DNA from 3 places in the Mesorhizobium sp. 131-3-5 genome. Region 2 is predicted to be linked to each of the others. Evidence: riboswitches for the same ligand, from Rfam matches in the RefSeq annotation. Region 2 holds a riboswitch; each other region holds the start of a gene.
The links. Region 2 has a riboswitch for thiamine pyrophosphate ahead of thiC (phosphomethylpyrimidine synthase ThiC). Riboswitches for the same ligand answer to the same signal wherever they lie in the genome.
Positions count from the first base shown of each region.

Region 1: it holds a riboswitch for thiamine pyrophosphate, as region 2 does, so the genes downstream of both, thiB (thiamine ABC transporter substrate binding subunit) here and thiC (phosphomethylpyrimidine synthase ThiC) in region 2, are expected to answer to the same signal.
Region 3: it holds a riboswitch for thiamine pyrophosphate, as region 2 does, so the genes downstream of both, JG747_RS16450 (Ykof family thiamine-binding protein) here and thiC (phosphomethylpyrimidine synthase ThiC) in region 2, are expected to answer to the same signal.

Region 1 covers NZ_AP023254.1:1,322,660-1,328,093, forward strand. Annotated here, with positions in the region: gene JG747_RS06440 (ABC-F family ATP-binding cassette domain-containing protein) at 200-2,020, opposite strand; gene JG747_RS06445 (thiamine diphosphokinase) at 2,022-2,666, opposite strand; TPP riboswitch at 2,755-2,869, shown strand; gene thiB (thiamine ABC transporter substrate binding subunit) at 2,913-3,911, shown strand; gene thiP (thiamine/thiamine pyrophosphate ABC transporter permease) at 3,887-5,434, shown strand, end outside.
Region 2 covers NZ_AP023255.1:124,622-130,055, reverse strand. Annotated here, with positions in the region: gene queD (6-carboxytetrahydropterin synthase QueD) at 1-151, shown strand, start outside; gene queE (7-carboxy-7-deazaguanine synthase QueE) at 148-885, shown strand; TPP riboswitch at 1,167-1,283, shown strand; gene thiC (phosphomethylpyrimidine synthase ThiC) at 1,387-3,222, shown strand; gene thiO (glycine oxidase ThiO) at 3,219-4,193, shown strand; gene thiS (sulfur carrier protein ThiS) at 4,190-4,387, shown strand; gene JG747_RS33100 (thiazole synthase) at 4,391-5,164, shown strand; gene JG747_RS33095 (thiamine phosphate synthase) at 5,161-5,434, shown strand, end outside.
Region 3 covers NZ_AP023254.1:3,348,846-3,354,279, reverse strand. Annotated here, with positions in the region: gene JG747_RS16465 (ABC transporter substrate-binding protein) at 1-84, opposite strand, end outside; gene JG747_RS16460 (ABC transporter ATP-binding protein) at 77-844, opposite strand; gene JG747_RS16455 (ABC transporter permease) at 841-1,590, opposite strand; gene JG747_RS16450 (Ykof family thiamine-binding protein) at 1,706-2,314, opposite strand; TPP riboswitch at 2,305-2,418, opposite strand; gene JG747_RS16445 (hypothetical protein) at 2,614-2,922, shown strand; gene msrA (peptide-methionine (S)-S-oxide reductase MsrA) at 3,003-3,521, opposite strand; gene JG747_RS16435 (glycosyltransferase family 39 protein) at 3,696-5,243, opposite strand.

The DNA.
Region 1 (5,434 bases), on a different replicon from region 2:
CGGGGGCAATAATGGAGTGGCTCTGGCTGCGGGTGAGAGGGCCTGGCCCTCCGCTATGGCTCCCAGCCCTTCGGGCGTTCAATCCGTTCCAAAGGTCCACTGGATCTTTCGATTCGCCTGAAGGCGAACCGGGCTTTCACCGTTCGTCGCTTCAATCGACAAATCGTTGTCGATCGATTGGCCTACGGCCGAACGCTCCTCACCCTTCCATCTCCTCGCGCAGCATCTCCAGCTCCAGCCACTCTTCCTCGAGCGCGGCCAGCGTCGCGCGTTCCTTGTCGAGGGCGGCGATGGTTTTCTGGAAGGAGGCCGGATCGCGCTCGTAATAGGCCGGGTCGGCGATGTTGTTCTCCAGCCGCGAGATCGACGCGGTCACCGCCTCGATCTTCTTGGGGAGCGATTCCAGGGCGAATTTCTGCTTGAACGACAGTTTCTTCGCCGGCCCTTTTGGCGCCGCCGGCTCGCTCTTGCCTTGCGCCTGTGCATCAGGGGCTTCGGCCCTGGCGCGCGCCTTGCGGTCGTCGAGCCTTGTGCCGCCGCGTTGCGCCAGCATGTCGGAATAACCGCCGGCATATTCGACCCAACGGCCGCCGCCATCCGGCGCGATGATGCTGGTGACGGTGCGGTCAAGGAAATCGCGGTCGTGGCTGACCAGGATGACGGTGCCGGCAAAGCCGGCGACCAGTTCCTGCAGCAGTTCCAGCGTCTCCATGTCGAGATCGTTGGTCGGCTCATCGAGCACCAGCAGGTTTGCCGGTCGTGCCAGCACGCGCGCCAGGATCAGCCGCGCCCGCTCGCCGCCGGACAGTTCGCGCACCGGCGTGCGCGCCTGCTCCGGCTTGAACAGGAAATCCTTCATGTAGGAGACGACATGGCGCTGCTCGCCATTGATGACGAGGTTTTCGCCGCGCCCGTCGGTGAGGTATTGCGCCAGCGTCTCCTGCGGGTCGACTGCCTCGCGCTTCTGGTCGAGCGTGGCGATTTCCAGATTGGTGCCGAGCCGCACCGAGCCAGCATCCGGCGCCAACTCGCCGGTCAGCATCTTCAAAAGCGTCGTCTTGCCGGCGCCGTTCGGTCCGACGAGGCCGACGCGATCGCCGCGCTGGATGCGGGTCGAGAAGCCCTTGACCACGGTGAGGTCGCCAAAGCTCTTCTCGATGTTCTTCGCTTCGATCACCAGCTTGCCGGATTCGGCGGCGTCGCTCGCCACCATGGTCGCGTTGCCCTCGGCGCCCCTATGGCCGCGGAAACGCTGGCGCATGGTCTGCAACTCGCCGAGGCGGCGCATGTTGCGCTTGCGCCGCGCCGTCACGCCATAACGCAGCCAGTGTTCTTCACGCACGATCTGGCGGCCAAGCTTGTGCTGCTCGCGCTCTTCCTCTTCCAACACCTGGTCGCGCCATTCCTCGAAATGGCCAAAACCCTTGTCCAGCCTGCGGGTCTGGCCACGATCGAGCCAGACGGTGGCGCGCGACACGCGCTCCAGAAAGCGGCGGTCGTGCGAGATGACGATGAGCGCCGAGGAGGTGCGCACGAGTTCCTCTTCCAGCCATTCGATGACCGACAGGTCAAGATGGTTGGTCGGCTCGTCAAGCAGCAGAATGTCAGGCTCCGGCGCCATGACACGGGCCAGGGCTGCGCGCCTGGCCTCGCCGCCTGAGAGATCACCCGGCCGTTCCTCGCCGGTGAGGCCAAGATGCTCCATCAGGTAGGAGGCGCGGTAGGGATCGTCGGCTGGCCCGAGACCCGCCTCGACATAGGCGCGCACGGTGGCGAAACCTTCCATGTCGGGCATCTGCGGCAGATAGCGGACGGTCGCCGAGGGCTGGCGGAACACCTCGCCATCCTGCGGCTCGATCAGGCCGGCGGCGATCTTGAGCAGCGTCGACTTGCCGGACCCGTTGCGGCCGACCAGCGCGATCTTGTCACCGTCCGAAGCCGTCAAGGCGGCGCCGTCGAGCAGCGGTGTGCCGCCGAAGGTCAGTCTTATCCCGTCGAGATTGAGAAGGGGCGGGGCCATGTCAGCTTTCAGGTAGTGGATACGGATGCGCGAGCAGCAGCGCGCGGCCGTGGCCGAGCGCGATGTCGAGGCGGCCCCGGACCTCGTTGGAAATGGTCAGCGACGAGCCGAACGCCACTACGACCTGGTTCAACGGCCATTTGGCGCCGGTGACGGTCAGGCCGGCAAGTTCGGAAAAGCCGAGGATCGAAAACAGCGTGCCGTCGGCATAGTCGAAGCCGGCCGCTCCCGACAGCAACGGGACACCTTCCTGGGCGCCGCTGGTCAACAGCACCTCGGTTCCGGCTTCGGCCAGGCGCAGGGCGAGCGCCAGATGCAGGAAAGCGTGGTCGGCGCGCTTGCCGCCGAACGCGCCCGCCAGCACCAGGCTAGTCGCGCCACGCTCGAGGGCTGCGGCAATCGCCAATTCGCCGTCGGTCTTGTCCTTCTCCGCCGGGAAGGTTCGGCGGGGCACTGCGGCGAGGTCGGCGGGGAGATCGGCCGGCACCGAATCGAAATCACCCACCCATAGTTCCGGCACAAGGCCGAGCAGCCGGGCATGGCCGATGCCGGCGTCGGCGGCAATGATGCGCGAGCCGTCGACCTGGCGGTCGAGCCGGGGCGTGCGGATGAGATCGCCGCCAAGCAGGATGGTGAATGTGCTCATATCCGGTGGCCTGTACCAGCCCGGCAGCGGAAACGGAAGGCCGGCAAACTGCCACTTGCGCGGTTCCCCGGCCCGGCCTATGTGTCGAAACGCTCTAACGGGGTGCCGGACGCGATCTTCGCGGACCGGCTGAGAGGCAGTCTCGCCAACCCGCTGAACCTGATCCGGTTTGTACCGGCGGAGGGATTAGACGTTTCGGACAGTCCGGCGCCTCAATTCCTTGCAATTCGAACGAAGGAGGCGCCGATGCGCACGCTTTTATACGCTCTTGTCTCGACCATGGTCGTGGCGCTGTCCGGGCCGGCCTTGGCCAAGGACAAGCTCACCGTCTACACCTATGAAAGCTTCACCGCCGACTGGGGGCCAGGCCCGGTGGTGAAGAAGGAATTCGAGGCCGAATGCGGCTGCGACGTCGAGTTCGTCTCGGTCGCCGATGGCGTGGCCCTGCTCAACCGCGTCAAGCTAGAAGGCGCGTCAACCAAGGCCGACATCGTACTTGGCCTCGACACCAATCTCACCGCCGATGCCAAGGCCAGCGGGTTGTTTGCCCCGCATGGCGCGGTCTCCGATGTCAACGTGCCGGGTGGCTGGAGCGACGATACTTTTGTTCCCTTCGACTACGGCTACTTCGCCGTCGTCTACGACACCGAAAAACTGAAGACGCCGCCGAAGAGCCTGAAGGAACTGGTCGAAGGCAGTGCCGACGACAAGATCGTCATCCAGGATCCGCGCACCTCGACGCCGGGCCTCGGCCTGCTGTTGTGGGTGAAGTCGGTCTATGGCGACAAGGCGCCGGAAGCCTGGGCCAAGCTCAAGACGAAGGTGCTGACCGTGACGCCGGGCTGGAGCGAGGCCTATGGCCTGTTCACCAAGGGCGAGGCGCCGATGGTGCTGTCCTACACGACCTCGCCGGCCTACCACATGGTCGCCGAGAACACGCAGCGCTACCAGGCCGCTTCTTTCGAGGAGGGCGAATATCTGCAGATCGAGGTCGCGGGAATCACCACGAACGGAGCCAAGAACCCGCTGGCGGCAAAATTCATGGCCTTCATGACCGGGCCGAAATTCCAGGACGCGATCCCGGAGACCAACTGGATGTTCCCGGCCGGAAAGACCGACAAGCCGCTCAACCCGGCCTTCGACAAGATGGTCAAGCCGACCAAGACCCTGCTGTTCAGCCCCGAAGAGGTTGCCGCCAACCGCAAGGCCTGGGTGGATGAATGGCTGGCGGTGATGAGCAAATAGGCAGAGTGGTGACGCCGGCGCAAACCACGGATTCACGCGTCAGCGCCGGCATCATCGCGCTCGCCGCGATCACGCTGCTGATCGGCGGCGCATTCGCGGGTCTGCTTGTCGAAGGCGCCCATGATTTCTCGGGAGCCTGGGCGGCCTTCGATCCCTACCTGCTGCGCGTCGTGCGCTTCACGCTTTGGCAGGCAGTCCTCTCGACCCTGCTTTCGGTGATCCCGGCGCTGTTCGTGGCGCGCGCCCTGTCGCGGCATCCGCGTTTCTTCGGCCGCGCCTTCATCCTGCAACTCTTCGCCGTGCCGTTGGCGCTGCCGGCGATCGTCGCGGCGCTTGGCATACTGGCGCTGTACGGCCGTGCCGGCTATTTCGCCGGCCTGTTCAGCGCCGCCGGCAGCCAGGGTTGGCCAGGCATCTATGGCTTGTCCGGCATTCTCGTCGCCCACGTCTTCTTCAACCTGCCGTTGGCGACCCGCCTGTTCCTCGAGGCGCTGCAGACGATTCCCGCCGACCAGTGGCGGCTGGCAAGCCAGCTCGGCATGGCGGCGGGGCCGGCCTTCCGGCTGATCGAATGGCCGACGCTGCGCGCCGCTCTGCCGGGTGTCGCCGGGCTGGTCTTCATGCTCTGCATCACCTCCTTCACCATCGTTTTGACGCTTGGCGGCGGACCGGCGGCAACGACGCTGGAGGTCGGCATCTACCAGGCGCTGCGCTTCGATTTCGATCCGGCGCGGGCGGTCGCCCTGACATTGCTGCAGATTGCCTTGACCTTCATCGTGGTGCTGGCGCTGACGCGGCTTGGCGCCAATGTCGTCGGCGACACCAACCTGCCGGTGGCGCCGCGCCGTTATCTCTCCGTCGACACGACCGAGGCGTCACTCAACGCCGTGCTCATCGTGCTGGCGCTGCTGTTCGTTATCGGACCGATGGCCGCGACCGTCTCGGCAGGCTTGGGCGCCGATCTCGGCCGGCTCGCCGGCGAGGCCGCTGTCCGGCAGGCGACGCTGACCAGTGCGGTGCTCGCTTTCCTGTCGGCGCTGCTTTCAGTGATGCTGTCGTTGGCGCTGACCATGGCGCGACGGGCACTCGCGTTGAGGCGCCGCGCCGGTCGAAGGACACTGCTCGAACACGCCACGGATACCGGCGCCGGTTTTGTGCTGGTCGTGCCGCCGATCGTCATCGGAGCCGGCTGGTTCCTCCTGCTGCGCCATGCCGGCGATGTCTTTGCCATCGCCCCGGTCATGGTCGTCACCGTCAATTCTGTCATGGCGATGCCTTTCGCGCTGCGCGCCGTCCGTCCCGCCTATGACGCGGCGAGCGAGCGCCACGAACGGCTCTGCGCGCAGCTCGGCATTTCCGGCTGGGCCAGGCTGCGGCTGGTCGACTGGCCGTCATTGCGGCGGCCGCTCGCCACCGCCTTCGCCTTCGCCATGGCGCTGTCGCTCGGCGATCTCGGCGTTATCGCGCTGTTCGGCAGTGATTCCGTGCAGACCTTGCCTTACCTTCTCCTGGCGCGCATGGGC
Region 2 (5,434 bases):
TCGGCATCTTAACGACGTGCTGGGGCATGACCATGCCACAGCGGAATGTCTGGCCAGGCACTTCTACGACTGGTGCAAGGTGCGGCTACCCGAAACCTCCGCCGTGCGGGTGAGCGAGACGCCGAAAACCTGGGCGGAATACCGACCATGACTTGCGCGTTGCATCCCGGAATCCGGGTGAGCGAGATTTTTGGGCCGACCATTCAGGGCGAAGGCGTGCTGATCGGCTTGCCGACGGTGTTCGTAAGAACCGGCGGGTGCGATTATCGCTGTTCCTGGTGCGACAGCCTGCATGCGGTGGACCGTCGCTTCCGCCATGATTGGGAGATGATGTCTTCCGACGCGGTTTGGCAAAAGGTCACTGCGCTTTCCGGCGGTCAGCCCGTGATGGTGTCGCTGTCGGGCGGCAATCCGGCCATCCAGCCGCTTGGCCCGCTGATCGACCGCGGGCATGGTGAGGGTTACCGCTTTGCATTGGAAACCCAAGGCTCGGTGCCTAAGCAATGGTTCGCGGATCTCGACGTGCTGGTGCTCAGCCCCAAGCCGCCCTCAAGCGAAATGACGACAGATTGGGCCGCGTTCGACACCTGCGTCGAGGCGGCGCAGGATAAGCCGCGGATGGCGCTCAAGCTCGTCGTCTTCGACGATGATGACTATGCCTATGCCAAGGACGCCGCGGCGCGCTACCCGCAATTGCCCGTCTATCTGCAGCCCGGCAATCACACGCCGCCGCGTCCCGGCAACGAAGACGGGTTCATCGACATGGCCGGTGTGATGAGGCGCATGGAATGGCTGGTTGAAAAAGTGACCCGTGACAGGTGGTTCGAGGCGCGTGTACTGCCGCAGCTTCATGTTCTGCTCTGGGGAAACAAACGGGGCGTCTAGCCGAAGGGGAAGGATTGCCGACGACGAGCAAGACAGACCTCTATAGCAATCTCGCCCAACTGGGCGGCAGCAGCGTCGTTCCGGAAAGCCCCGAAAACACCGTGCTGGAAAAGGCACCGAAATCCGCATGAGGGCTCGCCTTATTGGGGGCGCTTCACCGCTCCTCTGGAGCGTGACTTGCTCTCGATACTACCATGCTTTTCCGCTGGGTTTGTTTGGTTGCCGATCACCGCTGCGGGACGAATGCGCTTGACAAAATAGCGACGGGCCGTTCAATTCGATGCATTCACCAGGGGAGTCCCGGCAAGGGGCTGAGATACTGCTGGCTTTCGCGGCGCAGTGACCCGTTGAACCTGATCCAGTTCATACTGGCGTAGGGACGGTGCAAGCGCTTTGCGGGAGTTTACGCCCGAGGTCCTGTTTCGGCAGGCCGACCAAAGCGTCTTTTCATCCTTCCGGCACAGAACTGGGTCTCCAATGCATGAGCAAAGGAGCCTCACGATGAATGCCCTCACCCCCGCCGTGTCGACGGGACCACTGCCCGCCTCGCGGAAAATCCACAAATCCGGCGTCCTCCACCCGCAGATCAGGGTGCCGATGCGCGAAATCTCCGTTCATCCAACGGCCGGCGAGCCGCCCGTCATCGTCTACGATCCGTCAGGCCCCTATACCGACCCGACAGTCGAAACCAGCATTGAAAAGGGCCTCGCCCGGCTTCGCCATGAATGGATTACCGCGCGCGGCGATGTCGAAGCCTATGACGGCCGCCATGTCCGGCCGGAAGACAATGGATTCGCGGTGGGTGAGCGCCTGACGCCGGAATTTCCCATTCGCAACCGGCCGCTCAAGGCCAAGCAGGGCAAGGCGGTGACCCAGCTTGCCTATGCGCGCGCCGGCATCATCACGCCCGAAATGGAGTTCGTCGCCATCCGCGAGAACCTCGGCCGCGAGGTCCTGCGTGGCAAACTTGAGCGCGACGGCGAGGCCTTCGGCGCCGAGATCCCCGACTTCGTCACACCGGAATTCGTGCGCGACGAGGTGGCGCGCGGGCGGGCGATCATTCCCGCCAACATCAACCACCCGGAGAGCGAACCGATGGTCATCGGCCGCAATTTCCTGGTGAAGATCAACGCCAATATCGGAAACTCGGCGGTCACCTCCTCGATGGCCGAGGAAGTGGAAAAAATGGTCTGGGCGATCCGCTGGGGCGCCGACACGGTGATGGACCTGTCGACCGGCCGCAACATCCACAACATCCGCGACTGGATCGTGCGCAATGCACCGGTGCCGATCGGCACGGTGCCGCTCTATCAGGCGCTCGAAAAGGTCAACGGCATTGCCGAGGATCTGAGCTGGGAGGTCTACCGAGACACGCTGATCGAACAGGCCGAACAGGGCGTCGACTATTTTACCATCCATGCCGGCGTGCGACTGCACTACATCCCGCTGACCGTTGACCGGGTCACGGGTATCGTCTCGCGCGGCGGCTCGATCATGGCCAAATGGTGCCTGCACCATCACCGGGAAAGCTTCCTTTACGAGCATTTCGCGGAAGTCTGTGATATCTGCCGCGCCTATGACGTGTCCTTTTCGCTCGGCGACGGCCTTCGTCCGGGCTCCATCGCCGACGCCAACGACGCTGCGCAATTCGCCGAGCTGGAAACCCTCGGCGAGCTGACAAAGATCGCCTGGGCGAAGGATTGCCAGGTGATGATCGAGGGGCCTGGTCACGTGCCGATGCATAAGATCAAGGCGAACATGGACAAGCAGCTCGCCGTCTGCGGCGAGGCCCCGTTCTATACGCTAGGACCGCTGACGACCGACATCGCGCCGGGTTACGACCACATCACCTCAGGTATCGGTGCTGCCATGATCGGCTGGTTCGGCACCGCCATGCTCTGCTACGTCACACCGAAGGAGCATCTCGGCCTTCCCGATCGCAACGACGTCAAGATTGGCGTGATCACCTACAAGATAGCCGCACACGCCGCCGACCTGGCGAAGGGGCATCCGGCGGTGAAAGTCAGGGATGACGCCCTTTCCCGCGCGCGCTTCGAGTTCCGCTGGGAGGACCAGTTCAACCTGTCGCTCGATCCCGAAACAGCGCGGTCCTTCCACGACCAGACCTTGCCCAAGGAAGCGCACAAGGTGGCGCATTTCTGCTCGATGTGCGGGCCGAAATTCTGCTCGATGCGGATTTCCCACGACATTCGTGCCGAAGCGCAGAAGGAGGGCATGGCGGCGATGGCGGCGAAATACCGCGAGGGCGGCGATCTCTACGTGCCGGCGGACGAGACCGGCACACCGCTGGTGCCGGAGGCGCATGAGCGGTCATGAGGGTGCTGGTCAAAGGGGCCGGCGTCGCCGGCCTCACCGTCGCCTTCGAACTCGCCACGCGCGGCGCGGCGGTGACAGTTGCTGAGACAAGACATGGCCTCGGCGGCAATGCGTCGTGGTTCGCCGGCGGCATGCTGGCGCCATGGTGCGAGCGCGAAAGCGCCGAGCAACCGGTGCTGGATCTCGGAAGCGATGCCGCCGACTGGTGGGAGGCGGCAACGCCCGGGCAGGTGACGCGGGCCGGAACACTGGTCGTGGCCGCGCCGCGCGATGCGGGCGAACTCGACCGGTTCGCCAGCCGCACGTCTGGTCATCGGCGCGTCGATGAGGATGAAATCGCGTTGCTCGAGCCCGACCTCGCCGGCCGCTTCCGCCGCGGACTGCTCTTCTCCGACGAAGCCCATCTCGACCCGCGCCAGGCGATGGCGGCACTTCATGACAGGCTGGCGGCGATGGGAGTCGAATTCCACTTCTGCGCCGATGCCCCGGCTGTTTCCGGGTTCGGTCGTCAAATCGACTGCACGGGAATGTCCGCCGTCGATGGAAGGCTGCGTGGCGTTCGCGGCGAGATGCTGATCCTGCGCACGCCGGACATTTCGCTGTCGCGCCCGGTCCGCCTGCTTCATCCGCGCTTTCCGCTCTATATGGTGCCACGCACCGACCACCGTTTCATGATCGGTGCGACGATGATCGAGAGCCAGTCCACTGGACCTGTCACGGCTCGTTCGACGATGGAGCTTTTGGGCGCGGCCTATGCCCTCCATCCGGCCTTTGGCGAGGCCGAGATCGTTGAAACCGGTGTCGGCGTTCGTCCGGCCTTTCCCGACAACCTGCCCCGCGTCGAAGCGAGCGGAGACACCGTCGCGATCAATGGGCTCTATCGTCACGGTTTTCTCCTCGCCCCCGCCATGGCGCGCCAAGCTGCCGACCTGTTTTTTCAGTCAAGACCGAACCAAGGAACCTACTCATGAAACTGTTGGTCAACGGCAAAGCGCATGAGGTTGCCGCCACCACCCTGGCCGAGCTGCTTGCCGCGCTCGACTATGAGGGCGATTGGCTGGCGACCGCCGTCAACAGCGACCTCGTGCACAAAGCCAGCCGGGCGGAATTCCGGTTGAGCGACGGCGATCGGATCGAAATCCTCTCACCCATGCAGGGAGGCTAGACCATGTTCGAGCTTTATGGAACCGAGCTTCCGTCGCGTCTGCTTCTCGGCACCGCTCAATATCCTTCGCCGACCATCCTTGCCGATGCGGTCAAGGCATCGGGCACGTCGGTGGTGACCGTCTCGCTGCGCCGTGAGATGGCAGGTGGCAGGGCCGGCGAGAAATTCTGGTCGTTGATCCGCTCGCTGGGCGTCAGAATCCTGCCCAATACTGCTGGCTGTCATTCCGTCAAGGAAGCGGTGACCACTGCGAAAATGGCGCGCGACGTCTTCGGCACGAGCTGGATCAAGCTCGAAGTGATCGGCAACCACGACACGCTGCAACCGGACGTGTTCGGCCTCGTCGAAGCCGCCCGCATCCTGTGCGAGGACGGTTTTGATGTATTCCCCTATACCACCGACGACCTTGTCGTCGCCGAGCGGCTGCTGGAGGGGGGCTGCAAGGTCTTGATGCCGTGGTGCGCACCGATCGGTTCCGCCCTCGGGCCGGTCAACGTGATGGCACTGCGTTCGATGCGCGGCCATCTCCCTGGCGTCCCGCTGATCGTGGATGCGGGGCTCGGACGGCCGTCGCACGCGGCCACCGTCATGGAACTCGGCTTTGACGCCGTGCTCCTGAATACGGCGGTCGCCAAGGCGGCCGATCCGGTCGGCATGGCCCGTGCGTTCGGCAAGGCGGTCGCCGCCGGTCGCGAAGCCTTCATTTCGGGAATGCTTGAACCGCGTGACGTCGCCGTGCCATCGACACCGACATTCGGCAGGGCAGTTTTTTCATGAAGCTCGATCCCTTCTATCTGATCGTCGAAAGTGCAGCCTGGATCGATCGGCTGGTGCCGCTCGGCGTCAAGCTGGTGCAGCTTCGCATCAAGACCATGGGCGAAGCCGGATTGCGCGCTGAGATCCGCACAGCGAAGGCCTTGTGCGCTCGATACGGGTGCCAGCTCATCATCAATGATTACTGGCAACTGGCCATCGAGGAAGGCTGCGACTTCGTTCATCTCGGTCAGGAGGATATGCAAACCGCCGACCGTTCGCGGATTCGGCTAG
Region 3 (5,434 bases), on a different replicon from region 2:
GAAGACGCGGCTCGCTCCAGCGATCAGCGGAAGACCGCTGGCAAGGGTGAGCAGCAGGGCCTGCCGGCGTGTCATATCAGTCATGGTCATGTCCTTTGGATGGTTGAGGGTTGAGCAAGATGTCGAGGATCTCGGCCTCGAGTGCGCCGGCCTGCTGCGCGGCGGCGCCAGTCGGATCTCGCGGACGCGGCAAGGGCACCGTGATCTCACGCAACACACGGGCCGGACGCGCCGACAGCACATAGATGCGGTCGGACAGGAACACCGCCTCGCGCACATCGTGGGTGATCAGCAGCGCCGTCCAGCGATGGTGACGCCACATCTGCTCAAGCCAGCGCTGCATGGCCGCACGGGTCAATGCGTCGAGCGCGCCGAACGGTTCGTCGAGCAAAAGCATGTCGCGCTCCTGCACCACCGTGCGCAAAAGCGCCGCGCGCTGGCGCATGCCGCCGGAAAGCTGTGCCGGAAAATGCCGCTCGAAGCCGGCAAGGCCGAACTCTGCAAGCAGCGGCACGACCCGCGCCCGCGCCACCTGGCGTCTGACGCCTTGCACTTCAAGCCCGAGTGTCGTGTTGTCGAGGATGCGCCGCCACGGCATCAGGGCGTCGCGCTGCGGCATGAATGCGAAATGCCGGCCATGGTCGTCGAGCGGCATGCCGTCGAACAACATCTCGCCTTCGCCATGCTCGGCACCCGTCAGAAGCTGGAACAGCGTCGACTTGCCGGCGCCCGAAGGCCCAAGGATCGAGACGAATTCGCCGGCACCGACGCTGAGCGAAATGTCGGCGAGCACGTCGAGCCCGCCAAACGCCTTGCGCACATGCCGCAATTCGAGCCGGCTCATCGCCCCGGCCCCTTCCCTGCCGGCTGACGGCCGATCCGTTCCCAGGGCATGGCGAGGCGCTGCAAGAGCGCCGTCAGCCCGAACAGGATCAGCGTGAGCGCGGCACTCACGCCGACCGCGGCCAGCACCAGATCGGGGCGGAAATTGTTCTTGGCGTTGAGCATGTAGATGCCCAGTCCCTTGGCCGCACCGGCATATTCGGCGAAGATGGCGCCGACCACGGCATAGGTGATGGAGATCCGCAGGCCGGCGAAGAAATAGGGCAGTGCCGAAGGCAGCCGCGCCAGAACGAAGACACGCCAGCGCCCTGCCCCCATGGCGCGCAGCATCTGGCCGATCTCCACCTCGGTCGCCTCGTAGCCCTGCACCAGAGCCACCAGCATCGGGAAAAAGGTGACCAGCGCCACCAGCATGATCTTTGGCGTCAGACCGAAGCCGAACCACAGCACCACCAGCGGCGCGATGGCCACCAGCGGCAAGGTCTGGCTGACGATGAAGACAGGAAACAGCGCGCGCCGCAGCGGCTGGAAGAAGTCGACCAGCATCGACAGCGCGAAAGCGGCGCCGAGCGAGCAGGCAAAGCCGATCAGCGTGGCGCGGATGGTGGGAACGGCGTTGTCGATCAGCGCCTCGCGATTGAGCATCGCCTGTTCGAAGACGCGCGACGGCGCCGGCAGGATCGTCGGCTTGATGCCGGAATAATTTGCGTAGAGTTCCCAGGCCACGAGCAGCAACCCGACCGACATCACGGCCGGTGCCGCCCTGGCGAAGAGACCCGCGAGCTGCCGCGGGCGGCTTGACGACAATGAGACCACGAGAGGACAACCTTGACCGCGCGTAGAGCAAGCGGGTGTTTCAGACTCAGACAGCGGTGGGGCTGTTGGCGGAAACCGTGACGTGAAGGGTTACGTGGCCCGCGCCCGGTCCGAAGCGGCAGAAGGCTTCGTTCAGCGCCGAAAAGATCGCGCCGGTATCGCCGCGCAGTTTGGTGCAAAAATTCTTGGAGCGATCGTAGACGCCGGACTGTTTCAGGAAATCGATGCAGCCATAGATCTCATCCATGTGGTCGCCGGTGCCCATCACATAGAGCGAGAACTGCGCCGCCGCCGGCTGGCCGGTGGCAGCAGCACTGCGCACGGCGGCGATGGCGGCTTCCTTGCGCGGCCCGAGCGGCCCGACAGGCCCGCCAAACGCGTCGGAGCGGCAGATCGGATCGTCCGGCTCGCCAGGACAGCCGCGCGAAATGGCGGCCGACAGCACGCAATGCTTGCCGCTCTGCGCCGCCGCCACGAACAGGTCGCGCAGCGCCGGGAACAACACTTCGGGCGGCCCGACCAGCAAGGTCGAGATGTCGTCGGTTTCGATCCGGAGCCTGTCCCGGTAGGGATCGAGCGCGCCGAGCGCGCCCAGGATGACGCCGACGAAATCGTCGGCCATGGGATATAGGGAAATCTGTGCGCCTGAAAACATAGCCCGCCTCGCTCCGCTGGTATTACCCAGATCAGCTTCTAGGGTCTGTGGGCTTGCCGCCCCCGTCTCAGCCCCGACCGTACGGAGCACCCCTGTGGATGGACGCGTTAAAGCACCATTCGAACGGAAGGGGAAGCCGTTTTTTCAGCGCACCGGGCCAAAAGCGTTGCACCAACTCTGGCCGTTGCGTGGACGCTGGCGACGCCGCGCAGTCGGAATTTTATGGGGAACCTTCGCCAAGCCGAGAGGTTGTCCCACCAGTCGCAACGCGGCGAGTTCACAGAAATGGAGGCAAAACCATGTTCATGAAAATCCTCGCAGCTTCGGCGTTCACCGTTGCGCTTGCCACTTCCGCGATGGCGCAAAGCAACACCGCAAACGGCATGGATGGGTCAGGCGGCAGCGGCCACTCAGTGACTGTAGACCCGAGCACGCCGGCTTCGCCCAATACGGTCGATCCGGCAATTACCAACAGCACCACCATCGCGCCGGGCGACATGAACTCCAATGCGGATCGGAATTGCCCGACCAACCCACAAGGTGCGCAGTCCGATGCCAACGGCAATTTGACGGCGCCCACCGTGAACGACAACAACTGTGGCAAGTAAGTGATTGTCCAAAAACAAAAAAGCCGCCGGACATCCGGCGGCTTTTCGATATCACTTCCAACGATGCTTTGTGCCAACCGTTAGGATGCGGCCTTTTCGCGAACCGGCAGTTTCCAGCCCGGCCTGACGAAGTGGCAGGTGTAGCCGTTTGGATATTTCTCCAGATAATCCTGGTGCTCGGGCTCGGCTTCCCAGAAGGCGCCGGCCGGCGCGACTTCCGTGACGACCTTGCCAGGCCACAGGCCGGAAGCATCGACATCGGCGATGGTGTCTTCGGCGACGCGTTTCTGCTCGTCGCTCGTATAGTAGATCGCCGAACGGTAGCTCATCCCGACATCGTTGCCCTGGCGGTTGCGCGTCGTCGGATCGTGGATCTGGAAAAAGCGCTCCAGTAGCGTGCGATAGCTGATCACGGCCGGATCGAAATTGATCTCGATGGCTTCGGCATGGGTGCCGTGGTTGCGATAGGTGGCGTTGGCTACATCCCCGCCGCTATAGCCGACACGCGTGGAGATGACGCCGGGATAGCGCCGTATCAGATCCTGCATGCCCCAGAAACAGCCACCGGCAAGCACTGCGCGTTCGGTCGAAGTCGCCATGTCACGTCTCCTCAAAAGGCAATTCCAGCTCATGTAGCGGTTTCCCGCCCGGAATTGCGCGGACAAAATTGGATTTCCCAATAGATGGGCATTGTCGTCCGCTTCGTCCAGTCGCGTGGAAACAACGCGGCCATGAGCGAACGATATCACGACGCGGTCGGGGATCGAACCGTTTCAGTTGCCCGGATGCAGGGTCCGGCTGTCGACGGCAAGCGGCGGATACAGCGTGCCGGGCGGAATGGCGGCAAAGCTGATTGCCACCGGCGGCGCCGTGCGCGACCAATTGAAAAGAACCGTCTTGACCGGGAGGTTGCCCAGCCATGTCTGCAACTGCGGCGGAACGTCATGCCCTGGCCAAACCATCAGCATGCCGTGGTCGTGCAAGCGCTGCCTGGTGATCCAGGGCGCGAACCGCGTATCGAGATCGGTGAAGATCGACGGCTTGTCATAGGCATTGAGGCCCGCCAGCATAGCCACCTGGGTATCGCCGCCGACAATGTCGAGCCGGCCGGGCGCCGCCGCGTGCCAGACCGCCTCGGCCTCGTCCGCGATCGGCTGTGCCGGCCAGCAGACGGCGTCCAGGCGACCCCGCACATTGCAGCCCGTCCAGCGCAGCGCCGCATAGGCACCCGACATGGTGAGGATGCAGAGGAACGCGCAGATCGCCAGCCTTCGCATCTCGATGGCGCCGAGCCGGTGGCCGAGAAAGGCGAGCACCGTGACGCCGACAAGATTGTACATCGGCGCGCCCCAGGACTCGCCGGTGCCGGTGAACAACGAGGCCACCATGATCAGGGTCGCCGGGCCGAGCCCCATCCACACGAGATAGACCAGAATGCCGCGCTCGACCGGCGCTTCTGGGGCCGGCGAGCGCCGCAACAACCCGGATATCGTCAGCACCAGAAGAAAGCCGGAGAGCCCGGCCATCTGGACGCCGATGTAGTAGAGACGCGCCCGGTTTTCGGTCACCCATTGGTCGCGGGCTGCGAAATAGGTCAGCGGCAGGAAATCGATGCGGTAGAGCGCGATGGCCAGCGGCGCGGCAACGGCGAGAAAGACGGCAAGGCCGAGCCATGGCCAGGGCGTCGCCAGCCGGCTGCGCGCGCGTGCGTCATACAACAGCCAGAGCGCGCCGAAGGCAAGCAGCAGGCCGGTGGAGAACTTGGCATAGAGCCCGACGCCCGACACCAGTCCGAGCGCCAGCCACCAGCCCGGCCCGCCGCCACGGCCGGCGCGCCAGAGCAACCAGCAAATGGCCGCCCAGAACGGCATCTGCGCGTAGTCATGATTGAATTGCGGGGTCGGCCAGCCGAAGAAATAGACCGACGGCATCAAAAGCACGGCGGCCAGCGCACGGCTTTGCCCGAGCATGTCGCGGGCCAGCAGATAGACCAGGATGAAGGTCGACGAGATCGTCAGCTGGGCAAGCATATATTGTGGCCAGCGGAACGATCCGGTCAGAAGATGGCTGGTTTCTAGCAGCCAGCCTGGAAGCTGCGGGTGCTTGTAGGTCAACAGCACCCATTCGCGGCCCCACATGAAACCTTCCACCACATCGCCGGGCGGGGCGGGATCGATCAGTGCCGGCACCACCGTCCAGCACAGGATCTGCACCAGGCACAAAAGCGCCAACAAATACCAGGGATGGCGGAGCAGGCCGGGCCATACAGATGACGAGTCAAGGCCGGCGGCAGTCAGCCCCGCCGGCTCCCAACCATCCATGGAGTCGTCTATTCCCACCATGCGGCGCTTAAACCACATCGTCTGGTTTGCCGAACAGCCCCAACGTCAAAGCTTACGAAAAAGTATACTTGCAGGCCATTGCAAGACCAAGATTGGGCAGGAATTTCGGCGCTACGTTGCCCTCCCCCGGCAGAACAGCCGCCCATTTGATCCTGTCTGAACATCCCGGA